2 regions of the Devosia sp. Root105 genome follow, and region 1 is predicted to be linked to the other one. Evidence: riboswitches for the same ligand, from Rfam matches in the RefSeq annotation. Region 1 holds a riboswitch; the other holds the start of a gene.
The links. A riboswitch is a leader RNA that binds a small molecule or an ion and turns the genes downstream of it on or off. The one in region 1 is predicted to bind cobalamin.

Region 1 (7,891 bases):
GTTTCAGCGAAACGGCGGAATGCTCTAGAGCTCCGGCGCGTGCCAGAAGACCTCGGCGATCGAGAGCTTCCTGGGCAGGATCCCCAGCCCGAAGAATTCGTCGGCCAGAGCCTGCTGGTAAGTGAGGATGCTGTCGTCGAGCGGTTGGATGGCGCCGAGGTCGGCACCCTTGCGGGTCAGCGCGATCTTCTGGATCGGTTCGGGCACCCCGGTCACCGCCGAGATCTCGCCGACCGTGGCCTCGATATTGGCCTGCGCGGCCTTCCCCACCCTCGCTAGCTCGTCGATCACCTCGGCGAGGATGGTCGGGTTCTCCTTGGCGTAGCCGCCATTGGCCAGGTAGTAGCCCCAGGAGTCGACGATGCCTTCGGTCGTCACCAGCACGCGCGTATCCGGCGCCTGTTCGGCGATCGCATAATAGGGGTCCCAGATGATCCAGGCATCGATCTGGTTGCTGGCGAAGGCCGGCGCCGCATCCGGCGGCCCCAGATCCAGCGCCTCGACATCGGCCGGCGTCAGCCCGACCGTGCGCAGCGCCTTGACTGCAAAATTATGCGCACTGGAGCCACGCTTGAACGCCACCTTCTTGCCCTTCAGGTCGGCGATCGACTGGATCGGCGAGTCCTTTTTGACGAGAATGGCCGAGCCGGCGACGCTGCTCTTGCTGGCCGCCACATAGACCAGGTCGCCACCCGCCGCCTGGGCGAACAGCGGCGGGATGTCGCCGGTCGAGCCGAAATCGATCGCGTTGGCGCCCAGCGCCTCGAGCAGCGGCGGCCCCGAGGTGAACTCGGACCAGGTGATCTTGACGCCGCGCGCCTCGAGCCGCTTGTCGAGCGCCCCCGACGATTTGGCGAGCGCAAAGACCCCGCCCTTCTGCCAGCCGATGCGGAATTCCCTGGCCGTATCCTCGGCCCGTGCCACGCCTGGCACGAGGCTCAGCGCCGACGCCGCGGCGAATAGCTTCAGTGTCGATCTGCGATCGATCATCGTCGTCTCCATCAGAAACAGGTTGAAATCAGGCGATGGCGCGCTGCGGCTCGGCCGCCTCGACGCGCTTGCCCCGCAGCCGCCAGTCGAGTTCCTCGGCCGCCCGTTCGATCCCCTTCAGCAGGCCGGGGCTATGCGGCTGGTAGTCGGCGAAATCCGGCTCGCTGGCATAGATGCCGGTGGCGATGATATCGGCCGAAAAGAACGCGAATAGCGGCCTCAGCCCATGGTCGATCGCCAGCGCGTGCCGCTCGCTGCCGCCGGTTGCCGAGAGCACGATCGGCTTGCCCTTCAGCGCCTTGGGCTCGATCAGGTCGAACAGGTGCTTGAACAGCCCGGTATAGGTGCCTTTGTAAATCGGCGAACCAACGACCAGCGCGTCCGCGGCGGTGATCGTTGCGATCAGCTGCGCGAGATCGGCCGGCGCCGAGCGCGGATCGAGGGTCGAGCCCAGCGAGGGCTGGATCTCCTGCAGATCGAAGATCGAGACCTTGGCTCCCGAACGCTGCGCCGCCGCTTCGGCGATCGCTTCCACGAGGTTGCGCGTCCGCGACGGTCGCGACGAGCTGCCGGCAAATCCGACAATATTCAGCCCGGCCATCAGGCGCTCCTCTGGCTCTGCGCCGCAGCGCGTTCGACGAAACGATTGACCGGCCGCGCGAGCCCGAGATTTTCCCTGAGCGTCGCGCCTTCATATTCGGTGCGGAACCAGCCGCGCCGCTGCAGCACCGGCACCACCTGGTCGACGAAGTCGGTGAGCCCGGTGGGCAGCACCGGTGGCATGATGTTGAAGCCGTCAGCCGCCCCGCCGTGGAACCACTCGCCGATGGCGTCGGCCACCTGCTCGGGCGTCCCGACCACCGTCCGGTGGCCGCGCGCCGTGGCCAGTGACAAATAGAGTTCTCGCAGGCTGAGCCCGCGCGCCGCGAGGTCCGACACCAGCTTCAGCCGGCTCTTGTTGAGTTCGGTATTGGTTGGCAGCGGCGGCGCCTTGTCGTCGAGCGAGTAGCCCGACAGGTCGACCCCGACATAATATTGCTTGAGGATCGACCAGGCGATCGTCGGGTGCACCAGCGACTGGATGAACTCGTAGTTCTCCTGCGCCTCTTTCTCCGTCCCACCCAGCACCGCGAAGATGCCCGGCATGATCAGCAGTTGTTCCGGCCGGCGGCCGAATTTGGCGAGCCGCCCCTTGATGTCGGAATAGAACTCCTGCGCATCTTCCAGCGTCTGGTTGGCGGTGAAGATCACCTCGGCGGTGCGCGCCGCCAGTTCGCGACCCGGCTCCGAGGCGCCGGCCTGCACCACCACCGGCCTGCCCTGCGGCGAGCGGGCGACGTTCAACGGCCCGGCGACATCGAAGAACTTGCCGTGGTGATTGACCTTGTGGACCTTGTCAGGGTCGAGAAAGATCCCGCTCGCTTTGTCGCGGATCAGCGCATCATCCTCGTAGGAATCCCACAGGTCGAGCACCAGATCGACGACTTCCTCGGCCCGCTCGTAGCGGTTGGCATGCGCCGGATGGCCAGCAATCGAGAAGTTCTTCGACACGTCGGCGCCGGTCGTCACCACATTCCAGGCGGCGCGGCCTTTCGAGATATGGTCGAGCGAGGCGAATTTGCGGGCGAGGAGATAGGGATCCTCATAGGTGGTCGACGCGGTGGCGACGAAGCCGATCCGCTCGGTCACCTGCGACAGCGCCGACCACAGCGTCACCGGCTCGAAATGCGCCGAATGGCTGACCCGGCTGCGCGTCTCGGCATCCTTGTCGCCATCCCAGCCAGCGGGACTATCAGCAACGAACACCAGGTCGAACTTGCCGCGCTCGGCCGTCTCGGCGAGGCCGCGATAGTGGTCGATGCTGTGTCCGGCGTCGGCGTCCGAATCCGGGTGCCGCCACGCCGCGATATGATGCCCGGTCGCCATAATGAAGGCGCCGAGTTTGAGCTGTCTGTCCTCGGTGGTCATTTCGACATCGGTCCCCGGTGCCGCGCTCCATGCTCGGCAATGAGACTTTAGCCTACTAATTCAATATACAATGTCGACTGATGGCTTTGCGCCGATCGCTGGGTTCGTGAGCTTTTTTTGCCCGCACAATCGCCTTGCCGGGGAACGGACGGTCGGATGCGGTTTCTGAACCATTTCTGCAACCGACGTTCAGCGCTCTGTCAGCTGGGCTGTGATGCACTGCTCCTAAGCTGCCGAGTCGGTGGCACTGAGGGGGCACATCTCAGTTCATTTCTCCCATCGGGCTGCGACGCTCGATAGCCCGTGAGGCGGGGCGCCTCCCCTCCCTCACGACGCGGACCCGGCCCGCCGCACGGTGTCGGGTCCGCGATCCCTTTTGGATTGCCACTTCCCGGCAGTGCCAATGCACGCATGTCAGCGATGGCCACCCTCTTGCCTTCTCCCCTTGTGGGAGAAGGTGGCGCGCAGCGCCGGATGAGGGGTCCGCGCAACGAAGTGTAGCGCGATCGGAGCGTAGGCGACGAGCGACGGAGCCCGCGGAGAGAACCCCTCATCCGCCCTTCGGGCACCTTCTCCCACAAGGGGAGAAGGCGATCACTGCACCGCCGGAGCGCCATGCTCTGAGACCACCTCCCTGCCAATTGACATCGCCCCCGAGTCCACGCTCTATGCGCCCGTTCAAGGTTCCTCGGCGGCCGCCAAGCCAACGGGGATTAAAAGGGAACACGGTGCGACGTACCCATCAGGGCGCAAAACCGTGGCTGCCCCCGCAACTGTAAGCGGCGAGCTCTTCCGTAGACACCACTGACCCGACGGGTTGGGAAGGTTCGGAGGCGCTGTGACCCGCGAGCCAGGAGACCTGCCTCGACAGCTCACTGTAACCCGGCCGGGGTGTGCCGAGGGGAACGTCGATGGCGCTACGACTACGCATCGCAGCTCGCATTTTGATCGGTTCGCCCGTCAGCCCTCGCCTATGCGCGGAGGCCTCCCATGGAGCTTGCCCGATCCCTGGTCGGCTCTAGCCCGGCCGCCCTCTCGGTCGAAGGCCTGAGCTGGGGGCCGTCGCATCGCGTCCCGATCGTCCGCGATCTGAGCTTTGTCGTCGCGCCCGGCGAGATGCTGGCGCTGGTCGGCCCCAACGGTGCCGGCAAATCCAGCCTGCTGCGCTGCCTCTACCGCTACCACCGCCCCACCGCCGGTACGGTCCGCCTCGATGGCGCCGACCTCTGGTCGCTGCCGCCCCGCGCCACCGCCCGCCGCATCGCCACCGTGCTGCAGGAGCCGGCCTCGGATTTCGGTCTCAGCGTCGCCGAAATCATCGAGCTCGGCCTCACCCCGCATCAGCATGATGGGTCACCGCGCGGTTACGCGTCAGTCGAAGCCGCCCTCGATCTGCTCGGCCTCGCGCCGCTGGCTGCCCGCGATTTTGCCTCGCTTTCTGGCGGCGAGAAGCAGCGCGTCATGCTTGCCCGCGCCCTGGTGCAGAAACCGGATCTGCTGATCCTCGACGAGCCCACCAACCACCTCGATATCCGCCATCAGCTTGAGGTGCTGGCGCTGCTGGCGGCGCTACCCACCACCATCATCGTCTCGCTGCACGACCTGGCGCTCGCCTCGGCCCATGCCGATCGCGTGCTGGTCATCGCCGATGGCCGGCAGGCGGCGCTCGGCCCGCCGCTGGAGACGCTGACGCCTCAGGCCATCCGGGAGACCTTTGCCGTCGAGACCGCCATCGACAGCCATCCGGCTACCGGCCGCCCCCGCTTTTCCTTCCATCTCGACCCGCGCCGCTAAGGGAGAATTCCATGCGCCTCAGCCTCCTCGCCGCCCCGCTTGTCGCGCTCGCCGCGACCAGCGCCTTCGCCTCCGGCTTCCCGGTCACCGTCAAAAGCTGTAACCGTGACGTTACCTTTGAGGCCGCCCCGAGCCGCGCCGTCTCCAACGACGTCAACCTCACCGAAATGATGCTGGCCCTCGGCCTCACCGGCTCGATGGCCGGCTATACCGGAGTGTCGGAATGGAAGACGCTCGACGAAACGCTGCGCGCCGGCGTCGCCGAACTGCCCGAGCTGTCGCCTGACTATCCCACCAAGGAAGTGCTGCTCGGCGCCGATGCCGACTTCTATTTCGCCGGCTGGAACTACGGCATGAAGGTCGGCGGCGAAATCACCCCGGAGACCCTCGGTGCCTTCGGCATCAAGGTCTACGAGCTGACCGAAAGCTGCATCCACATCATGGACAAGCCCAAGGCCGCGATCGACGACCTCTATGTCGACCTGCTCAATCTGGGAAAAATCTTCGGCGTCTCCGAACGCGCCGAAGCGCTGGTTGCCGGTTACCAGTCCGAGCTCGCCGCCTTCACCGCGACGCTACCCAGGCGCGACACCCCGCCAAAGGTCTTCATCTATGACTCGGGCGAGGAAAAGCCCTTCACTGCGGGCCGCTACGCCATCCCCACCGCACTGATCGAAGCCGCCGGCGGCGCCAACATCATGGACGACGTGAACTCGAGCTGGGTCGAGATCGGCTGGGAGCCGGTGATCGAGCGCAACCCCGACGTCATCGTCATCATCAACTACGGCGAAGTCACCGCCGAGCAGAAGGCCGACTTCATGCGCAACAACCCGGCCTTCAAGGACATTCCGGCGGTAAGGCATAACCGCTTCGTTACGCTTCAATATGTCGAGGCCACCCCGGGCCCGCGCAACATCGCGGCGATCAAGCACCTGGCGGCGGCGTTCGCGGAGTAGGCGAAGCCGGCGCGGGCTGACCCCGCCCCTGTCCCCTCCCCGCAAGGGGGAGGGAGACCCTCCCACAGATATCGAGGACAGCGTCTCCCTCCCCCTGTTTGAGGGGGAGGGGACAGGGGTGGGGGTCGGCCCGCGCCGGCGGTCCAAGTTAGCAAGCAAGCCCCCATGTCCCACCGCCACCTCTCCGGCCCGCGCCACGCCCTCGTCCACGCCACCCCGGCGCTGGTGCTGGCGCTCGCCGCGCTGCTCCTCGTCACCGCGCTGGTCGCCGTCAGCGTCGGCGCCATCGCCATTCCGCTCGATACCGTGTGGTCGGTCGTCGCCCACCATCTCGCCCCCGGCAGCGTCGAGGTCAGCTGGTCGGCCGGTCGTGACAACATCGTCTGGGAGGTCCGCCTGCCCCGCGTCATCCTCGGCGCCGCCGTCGGCGCCAGCCTGGCGCTGGTCGGCGCGGCGCTGCAATCGGTGACTCGCAACCCGCTCGCCGATCCGCACCTGCTCGGCATTTCCTCGGGCGCGGCGCTTGGCGCCATCATCGTGCTGCTGCATACCGGCATGTTCCTCGGCCTCGCCACCGTGCCGCTCTTCGCCTTCGGCGGCGCGCTCCTGAGCACCGCCATCGTGGTCAGCGTCGCCAATCTCACCCGCTCCACCGATGCCAGCAGGCTGATCCTCGCCGGCGTCGCCGTCAGCTTCATCATCACCTCCGGCGGCAGCCTCGCCATCTTTCTCGGCGATCCGCGCGCCGCCCACACCGTGATCTTCTGGATGCTCGGCGGCCTCGGGCTCTCAACCTGGGCGCAACTGCCCTACCCGCTCGTCGCGCTCCTCGCCTGCGGCGCTTACCTCATCGCCAACGCGCGCCACCTCAACGCCATGACTCTCGGCGACGAAAGCGCCACCACGCTCGGCATCCCGGCCGGGCGCTTCCGCATGCTGGTGTTCATCGTCTCGGCCCTGCTGACCGGCGCCGCCGTGGCCTTCTCCGGCGTCATCGCTTTTGTCGGGCTGATGATCCCGCACATCGTCCGCCTGGTGGTCGGCGGCGACTATCGCCGGGTGCTGCCGCTGTCGGCTCTGCTCGGCGCCATCTTCCTCGTTCTCGCCGATATGCTGGCCCGCACCATCATCCCGCCGCAGGATCTGCCGATCGGCATCATCACCGGGCTGGTCGGTGGCGGCTTCTTCATCCTGCTGCTCCGCCGCCGCCGCGGCGCCGCTTGACAGCCGACAACGGAGGGCATATTCAACACAAACGTTAATCAACGAAAGTGTTGAATATGTACTCCGCCACCGACCCGCTCAGCACCACGTTGTCGGCCCTCGCCGATCCGACCCGCCGGGCCCTGCTGGCCCGGCTGAGCCAAGGCGAGGCGACGGTCAACGAGCTGGCCGAACCATTCGACATTACGCTGCAGGCCGTGTCGCGGCATTTGAAGGTGCTCGAAACCGCCGGCCTGATCAGCCGCGGCCGCGAGGCGCAGTGGCGGCCCTGCAAACTCGAAACCGCCCGGCTGCAAGAAGTCGATGGCTGGCTCGCCCGCTACCGCATGTTCTGGGAAGGCAGCTTCGACAAGATGGGCGCCTATCTCGACGAGATCACCAAGGGAGATGACAATGGCTCAAAGAACTGAAATGCGCACTGAGGCCCTGAAGCTGCGCGACGACGAGCTGTTCATCACCCGCAGTTTCGATGCGCCGCTGTCGATCGTCTGGCGCATGTGGCAGGAACCCCAGCACATGATCCGCTGGTGGGGCCCGGAAGGCTTCACCGTCACCGACCTCAGCTCCGACTTCCGCCCCGGCGGCGCCTGGCGGGTCGGCATGACCTCGTCGATGTTCCCCAAGAGCTGGTCGGGTGGCGAGTATCTCGAGATCGAGCCGCATAAGCGCATCGTCCTCAGCTTCGCCTGGGACGAAGGGGCCGGCGAAACCGTGCCGACCACCATCACGGTGCAGTTCGAGGAACGCGCCGGCCGCACCACCCAGCATTTCCACCAGACCCCCTTCACCTCCGTCGCCTCGCGCGACAGCCATGTCGGCGGCTGGAACTCGCTCTTCAATAAGGAAGAGCAATACGCCGCGGCCTTGGCCAAGGGCATCCAGCTGCAACAGCTGACATGACCTCATCACCAGCGCCGGTGGCTGTGCACCCCCACCCTTGATCCCTCCCCGCAAGGGGG
Region 2 (7,891 bases), on a different contig from region 1:
GTCGTCACCTGCACCCCGCCATTGGCCAGCTTCGAGATGGCGCGGGCGCAGGAATAGGGATCGGGGAACGGGATCAGCCCGGTCACCTTGTAGGGGTGCTCGGGAATGGTGTTGTAGGTCACCTCGGAGACGAAGCCGAGCGTCCCCTCCGAGCCGACGATCAGGTGGATCAGGATGTCGATCGGATCGTGGAAATCCAGGAGCGCATTGATCGAGTAGCCGACGGTGTTCTTGATCCGGTATTTCTTGCGGATCAACTCGACCAGAGCCGGATCGGCCTTGACCTTGTGGTGCAGCGCCTTGAGCTCATCGAGCAGAGGCGCATGCGACGCCCGGAACGCCGCGACCGACGCCGGATCGCCGGAATCGAGCACCGTGCCGTCGACCAGCATGACCCGCAGCCGGTGCATGGTGTGGTAGGTGTTGTAGGCGACGCCACAGCACATGCCCGACGAGTTGTTGTTCACCACCCCGCCGATCTTGCAGGTGGCCTGGCTCGCCGGATCGGGACCGAGCTTGGCCCCGAACGGCTTCAGCGCCTTGTTGGCATTGGCGACGATCACCGCCGGCCCCAGCGTCACCCGCTGCCCGGCCTCGTGGATCTCGAGCTTCTTCCAGCCGTCGCCGAGCACGGCGAGCACCCCGTCGGTGATCGCTTGTCCCGACAGCGACGTCCCCGCCGCGCGGAAGGTCAGCGGCAGCTTTTCGGCGCGGGCGGCTTCGATCACCGCCCGGACTTCGTCCTCGGTATTGACGATCACCACCACTGCCGGGATCAGCCGGTAGGAGCTGGCATCGCCCGAATACGCGTAGGTCATCACCGGGTCGGTCATGATCCGGTCCTTGCGGATCAGATCCTTGAGCCGCGCCACAATCCCTTGCGTCGCCGCAGCCCGGTCCACCCCGATCGGGGCCATCTCGTTCACGTCACTATCCGCCCTTTAGGCCCGGAACGAGAAATCTCGCAGCCGGGCAAGATGTTTGGCCGGCATGTTAGAGACATTCGCAGCTGGGCGGTAGTGAGGCATTGGTCGTGGGCAATCGCTCGACTGATCGCCGGGCCGCCGGTCCCGCCGAGACCAGTTTGCCATAATGAAAACTCCCGCCTGCCGGAAAGCAGCCGGCCAGACGGGAGCGCTTGTCAATCGGGCGGGACAATTAGCCGAGATCGACTTCGGTCGTGTCTTCGTCATACCCCTCGCGGATCTCCTGTGCCGCGCGGCGCAGGATTTCCGCCACCCGGCGATCCTCTTCGGGGTCGCGCCGGATCGCTTCCTTGATCGCCTTCTTCAGCGCCTTGCGCGCGTCGTTCACTTCCGGCGCCACGTCGTCGAGATCACGGTCGGGCCGGCCCGCGTAGCGTTCCTGGGGCCGTTCGGGCCGCTCCGGTCGCTCGGGGTGTTCGGGATGATCCGGGTGCGGCGGAGCACCGCCCCGATCACCGAACCAGCCATGCCGGCCAAATTCCCGCCCCATGCCGCGAAATCGCTCGCGGAACTGCTCCGCCTCCCCCGGCGTGAAGGGGAAATCCTGGCTCGCCATGCGCTCCCGCAGGTGCTCCATGCCCGAGCCCGCCTTGGCGAGGAAATCGAGCGTCGACTGGATCGCCTCGCGATTATCGTTGAGGTGCGTCCGGCCTTCCTCGGTAATGGTGTAGAGCTTCTTGTTGCCCTCGGCGGCCGAGGTCACGTAGCCCGCCTCCTCGAGATAGGTCAGCGCCGGATAGACGATGCCCGGGCTCGGCGAATAAAAGCCCTTCGAATGCTCCTCGATCGCCTTGATCAGGTCGTAGCCGTGCCGCGGCTGCTGTTCGATCAGGAACAGCGCGACGAGCCGGAGGTCGCCCGAGGCCAGCATCCGCCCGATGCGGAAATTGCCCCCGAAACCGCCCCAGTCACCAGGGTTGATGTTGGCTTCGAAGTTGCCGAATTTGCGGAACCCGCGTCGCGCCATGGCTTCCATGCGCCGCCAGTTCCGGTCCCACCTGTGGTCGTGATCGTGCATCTTTCACTCCAAGATATATCTTACGATAGCCGAAAGATATGCCTCGGGCGCCGAGGCTTCAAGATAGCTCTCAAGATATATCTTAAGTCGGCGATACTGCCTGTTTTGCGCGCGGAGCTGATGAGGACCCTCATCGCTGCCCCAAACGCGATGTCATCCCAGCGAAAGCTGGGACCCATCTATCAGGCTGAGCAAGCGGCGAGTTGGGTCCCAGCTTTCGCTGGGATGACACCGAGCGTAGGGAGAGCTTGCTGGAGACTACCCCGCGATCGCCTTCACATAGCGCTCCGCCGAAGCCTCTACCCGCGCCTTGGCATCCTGCGTCATCACCCGGTCCCACCAGCCGGCATAGATCCGGTCATAGGCAAGCGGCGCCACCGTCCCGACGATGCGGTGCACCTCGCGCGCCGGCAGCGGGATCAGGTTGGGATAGGAGTACATGAAGCTCACCCAGCGCGTATCCGGCACCACCATGATGGTGTCGCCGGTCATCAGCACGCCCTTATTGTCCTCGCCGGCCCAATGCAGCGCGGTGGAGCCGACAAAATGCCCGCCGCAACGCACCAGCGTCACCCCCTGCCCGAGCTCCAGCCTCTCTCCGCTCCAGTAGTTCACGCGCTCCGACGGCCGCATCACATATTGCCGGTTGGCCTCGTGGATATGGATCGGCACGCCGCCCAGCGCCTCCGACCAGTCGACCATCGAGGAATAGAAATGCGGATGCGAGATCGCCATCGCCCGCACTCCGCCCAGTTCCTTGATCCGCCTGACCGCCTCGTCGGTAACCAGCGGCGTGCAATCCCACAGCACCCCGCCACCTGCCTGCTGGATCAGCAGCATGCGCTGTCCGATGGCGATCGCCGGCGTCGACCCGATCCCCACCAGCCCCGGCTCCTGCTCTTTGAACTCGATCGTATGCTTCTGCTGGAGCTCCGCCAACGTCGTCCAGCGCTGCCCGGCGGCCGTCACATATTGCCGCTCGTCATCACAGATCACGCAGCGCTCGGGCGGCGCCTCGGACGGCGCATGGCCCACGCCACAGGTGACGCAGATAAAGGATTGCATCGAAAGTCTCCGGTCGTTGTGGTGCTGCCGGAGTGATTGATAGCGGAGTCGAAGCGGCTTGGGCACCCGACTGATAGAGACGCCCCCCTCCCGGCCTCCCCCATGAAGGGGGAGGCGAAGAGTCGAGGCTCTGTCTGCGATTGTGCCACAAGCACCAGCGGGGCACCTCCCCCTTCATGGGGGAGGATGGGAGGGGGCCGTCTCTATCAGTCAGCGCTTGGCTACTGCGCCACCAGCCCCTTCCACACCTCGAGCTCGTCCAGCGTCTCTCCGGCCCCGGCCAGGGCGAACTGGTAGATGTCGAAGCTCCCCACCATCACGCCGTAATAGCCCGGCCGCTCGCGCGCCTCGTGCTTGAGCCTCAGGATCAGGTCGCGGTCGCAGGCCGAGAGATCGGCCCGAAGGTTCGCGTCGCGCGCCTGGCGCACCGCGAAATCGAACGGCTCCCAGCCCCAGATGTCGCATTTCCACGGGTTGCCGGCGTAATCCTTGAACTCGATGCCCCAGTAGAGCCCGGCGCCGAGCGGGTGCGGCTCGACATAATCGTTGAGGAAGCTCGCCTTGTGCAGCTGCAGCCCGGCCCGGTCGAACTGGATGGCGATATCGGCGGCGAGCCCGGCCCATTCGGCCCAACGCTCTGCCTCGCACGGCATGTGGATGTCGATGTCGCGCCACACCATCAGGTCGTAGCCGGCGCTGCCGGTCACCACCGCCTCGCCGAAGCGGGCATTGAGCAGTTCGAGCAGGCCCGTTTCCACCAGCACGGTGCGGGCTTCCTCTCGGAGTTCCGCGGCGACGTGCCGCCTCTCTTCCGCGTCCTGAAGAGCTGCGTCCATTCCGATACCCTCTTGGAATACGGGGCATCCAACCCCGGAATCAAAAGCCCGGCTCGTGAGCCGGGCTGAACTCTAGTCGCGCTCGTGCCAAAACTGTGGCACGGCCGGAGCGGGCGCAGGAAAAGTTGTGAGACTTTTCCGTTCGACGCCCGCGACCACTTAACAGCGCTTCAACTGATTACTCGGCCTTGGGCTCGGTCGCGGCGGCTGCCTCGGCAGCAGCGGCGGCGGCCTCAGCGGCGTCCTTCTCGGCGAGCTCCTTGGCCAGCGCCTCGGCGGCGGCGATCTTCTCGGCCTCGCGGGCGTTCTTGGCGTCAAGCGCTGCAACGCGCTCGCCGGCCTCGATCTTCTTGGTGCGGGCGCCGACGTTCTCGAAAATACGGGCGGCCTTACCGCGACGGTCGCGCAGGTAATAGAGCTTGGCGCGGCGGACCTTACCGCGCTTGATCACTTCGACGCGGTCGATATTGGGGCTGAGCACGGGGAACACGCGTTCCACGCCTTCGCCGTACGAAATCTTGCGCACGGTGAAGCTTTCCATGATGCCGGTGCCGGAGCGGGCGATAACCACGCCCTCATAGGCCTGCAGGCGTTCCTTGTCGCCTTCGCGGATCTTCACCCACACCTTGACGGTATCGCCGTGGGTAAATTCCGGATGGGCGCCCTTGGCGAGCAGCTTATCGTGCTGCTCCTGATTGAGCTGTTCGATGATCTTGGACATCTGATGTTCCGTTCGTCTTTTTCAAAGGAGCGTTTCGCCGGCTTTCGCCGACCGCCCGGTCTTGGTTGCACGGATTTTTATGCATTATTGGCCGAGCCGAAGCTCAAGCGAGCGGGGCTATAAATCAAGAATGCCCGGGAGTCTAGGGTTTCTGGCCCACTCTATGTCGGTTCGATGCCGACCGGCCGGAGCGTGGGGCCACCCCCCGCCCTTGATCCCTCCCCACAAGGGGACGACAAGTAGTCGCTCCGGGGGAGGGAGACGCTTGCTGCACTTTCGGTTCTTGCGCCCTCCCTCCCCCTTGTGGGGAGAGTAGCGCAGCTAGGCGAAGCCGTAGCGAAGCTGGGTGGGGGAGCCCCACGCGCAGTTCTACCTAACCCTTACAGCCAGCCGGCCAGCACCCCGATGCCGCCCAGCGCGAACACGCCACCGGCCACCTGCGCAGCGGTCTTGCCATACTTGCCGACCAGCTTGCTCACGCCCATCGCCGCGCCGATACCGACCGCATGCAGCAACGCGGTCGCCACGATGAAGCCCGCCGCATATTCGAAACCCGAGGCATCGACCGGCATTTCGGCGCCGTGCGCGTGGCCGTGGAAGATCGCGAACACCCCGACCAGCGCCGAGGCCGCGATGACCGGCATCGGCCGGCCCAGCGCCGCGGCGCCGCCGATCACCACGCTCGAGAGCGCAATCCCCAGTTCGACGAACGGCACGTCGATCTGCCCGACGCCCAGCAGGAACCCGACCGCCATCATGGCGACGAAGCTCAGCGGCACCAGCCACAGCGCCTTGCCGCCCAGCACATAGGCGAACACGCCCACCGCCACCATGGCGAGGATATGGTCGATCCCGCCGACCGGGTGCATGAAGCCAAAGAGGAACCCCGAGGTGTCGCCGTGCCCGGTATGGGCGAAAGCCGCCGTCGGAACGGCGATGAGCAGAAGGGCCAGAAGCGCGCGCATAAATATCTCCATCTCGGGACCCGCCGTCCCGTAGCGTTTTTCATGTTCGATGGTCCCGGTTTGGGTCACCACCGGACGGCCGGTCTCCTGGCTCCGGGCACCTCTCACTCCACCTTCCCAGTCGCAAACCAGTGGCACGCTGAGTGAAAAGTCAGGCCCGTTACAGTCGCGGGGGCGGCGCCGGCGTCGGCCAATGGCCTACCGGCTTCCCGTTTCACGCGGCCCCGAAAAGCGGGTCGCGCACCGTCGCGCTATCTCTGTCAGGTTCCACCGGTGAGTTCAATCGCCCGCCCGCGCATTTGCCACATGACGCGGCAGCTCCGGCTGCGCTAAAGGGTCTTGTCGTCCAACGGGGTCGTTGCCGGTGCTCAACGCGCGAAACATGGGGAGAGAGCTGCTGCACGCGCTTGTCGTGCTCGCCCTGGTTTTCCTCAGTTTCGCTCACGCCCCGGTGGCTACCGCATCCGCCGGCCCCGACACCCTCGCCGCCGCGCTCGACATGAGCTATTGCGGCGACACCCCGGATGACCCCAAGGCGCACGCCCCCTGCCACGCCTGCCGCATCGGCGGAGCTGACCTGCCGCCGCCCTGCGACATCGCTATCCCGGTGGCGATGCTGGCAGATGTCGCCTATGGCGCGCTTCCCATCCTGCATTTGCCGACCGAACCGCTCGGCACTGCCACCGCCCGCGGACCACCCGCCTCCGTCTGATCGATCGTACCCCATTATCGATTTGCTGCGCCCGCTACGGCCGCAGCCAACAGACGAGAGTCAGATGCACACCACATCCCGCATCGCCGCATTCGCGGCTTCCACCCTCATGCTCGCAAGCCCGGCCTTTGCGCATGCCACGCTCACCCCGGCCACCGCCGCCAACGGCGCGACCGTCAAGGTCGCCATCGCCATCCCGCATGGCTGCGATGGCGCCCCCACCGACACGGTCAGCGTCGTGCTGCCCGAGGGTTTCGTTTCGGCCAAGCCCATGGTGAAAGCCGGCTGGACGGTCGAGATCACCAAGGGCGACTACCAGAACAGCTACCAGGTGCATGACCAGCCGGTGACCTCCGGCGCCCTCGCCGTCAGTTGGGCCGGCGGCTCGGTTCCCGACGACCAGTTCGACGAATTCGTCATCCAGGGCTCGCTGCAGGGCTTTGACGCTGAAACCAGCCTGCCGTTCGTCGTGACGCAGAAATGCGGCGCCGCCTCGGTGGTGTGGGACCAGATCGCTGCCCCCGGCGAGAACGCTCACGCCCTCGAGCATCCGGCTCCCACCCTGGCCGTCACCACTGCGGCTGCCGGCGAGCATGACCACGTCGCCATGAACATGGCGGCTCCGGCCGCGGTCACCATCGGCAACCTCGAAATCAGCGGTGGCTTCTCCCGCGCTACCCTCCCCAATGCGCCGGTTGGCGGCGGCTATCTCACCATCACCAACAAGGGCGGCGAAGCCGATCGCCTGGTCAGCGCCGCCTCACCGGTCGCCGGCGTGGTCCAGATCCATCAGATGAAGATGGAGGGCGACCTGATGAAGATGAACGAGTTGCCCGAGGGCGTCGAAATCCCGGCCGGTGAAACCGTCACCCTGGCGCCGGGCGGCCTCCACATCATGTTCATGCAGCTCGCCCAGCCGCTGGTGGAGGGGACAAAGATCCCGTTGACCCTCAACTTCGAGAAGGCCGGCAGCGTCGAGGTGGAACTCAGCGTCGAGAGCCCGGCCGCCAAGGGTCCGGCTGAAGACCACTCGATGCACGGTGGCTGACCATGAGCGCCATGACCTCGCGCCTCCGCCTCGCGCTCTGGGCTCTGGTCGCGCTGGCGGCAGTGGCGGCAACGCTGCTGTTCTTCGTCACGCGACCCGGGCCTGAAAGCGGCGGCATCGGCGGCGGCAGCTATGCCCTCGTCGATCAACGCGGCAACCCGGTCGACCAGTCGATGCTGGTCGGCCAGCCCTCACTGCTGTTCTTCGGCTATACCCATTGCCCCGACGTCTGCCCCACCACCATGGGCGAGATGGCGGGCTGGTTCGCCGACCTCGGCGACGAGGCGAAGAACCTCAAGGCCTTCTTCGTCACGGTCGATCCCGAGCGCGACACCCCCGAAATCCTCAATGGCTATGTCAGCTGGGTGTCCGACCGGGTGACTGGCGTCACCGGCAAGCCCGAGGAGATCGCCAAGATGATCAAGGCCTGGAAGGTGTTGGGCGAAAAGGTGCCGGGGGAGGGTTCGGATTACACCATGAACCACACTGCCTCGGTGTTCCTCGTCAACGCCCAGGGCGGCTTCGAAGGCACCATCGCCT

Region 2: it holds a riboswitch for cobalamin, as region 1 does, so the genes downstream of both, ASC68_RS03730 (HupE/UreJ family protein) here and ASC68_RS14660 (ABC transporter ATP-binding protein) in region 1, are expected to answer to the same signal.

Annotation. Positions count from the first base shown of each region.
Region 1 covers NZ_LMCR01000015.1:270,894-278,784, forward strand. The annotation lists gene ASC68_RS14645 (aliphatic sulfonate ABC transporter substrate-binding protein) at 25-990, opposite strand; gene ASC68_RS14650 (NAD(P)H-dependent oxidoreductase) at 1,019-1,591, opposite strand; gene ASC68_RS14655 (LLM class flavin-dependent oxidoreductase) at 1,591-2,958, opposite strand; cobalamin riboswitch at 3,623-3,840, shown strand; gene ASC68_RS14660 (ABC transporter ATP-binding protein) at 3,949-4,752, shown strand; gene ASC68_RS14665 (ABC transporter substrate-binding protein) at 4,764-5,708, shown strand; gene ASC68_RS14670 (iron ABC transporter permease) at 5,874-6,932, shown strand; gene ASC68_RS14675 (metalloregulator ArsR/SmtB family transcription factor) at 6,989-7,342, shown strand; gene ASC68_RS14680 (SRPBCC domain-containing protein) at 7,326-7,832, shown strand.
Region 2 covers NZ_LMCR01000001.1:783,342-791,232, reverse strand. The annotation lists gene ASC68_RS03755 (FAD-binding and (Fe-S)-binding domain-containing protein) at 1-917, opposite strand, end outside; partial or broken gene ASC68_RS29105 (PadR family transcriptional regulator) at 1,612-1,857, opposite strand; gene ASC68_RS03745 (hypothetical protein) at 2,263-3,069, opposite strand; gene ASC68_RS03740 (hypothetical protein) at 3,291-3,905, opposite strand; gene rplS (50S ribosomal protein L19) at 4,084-4,626, opposite strand; gene ASC68_RS03730 (HupE/UreJ family protein) at 5,007-5,591, opposite strand; cobalamin riboswitch at 5,651-5,854, opposite strand; gene ASC68_RS03725 (hypothetical protein) at 5,956-6,303, shown strand; gene ASC68_RS03720 (copper chaperone PCu(A)C) at 6,368-7,351, shown strand; gene ASC68_RS03715 (SCO family protein) at 7,354-7,891, shown strand, end outside.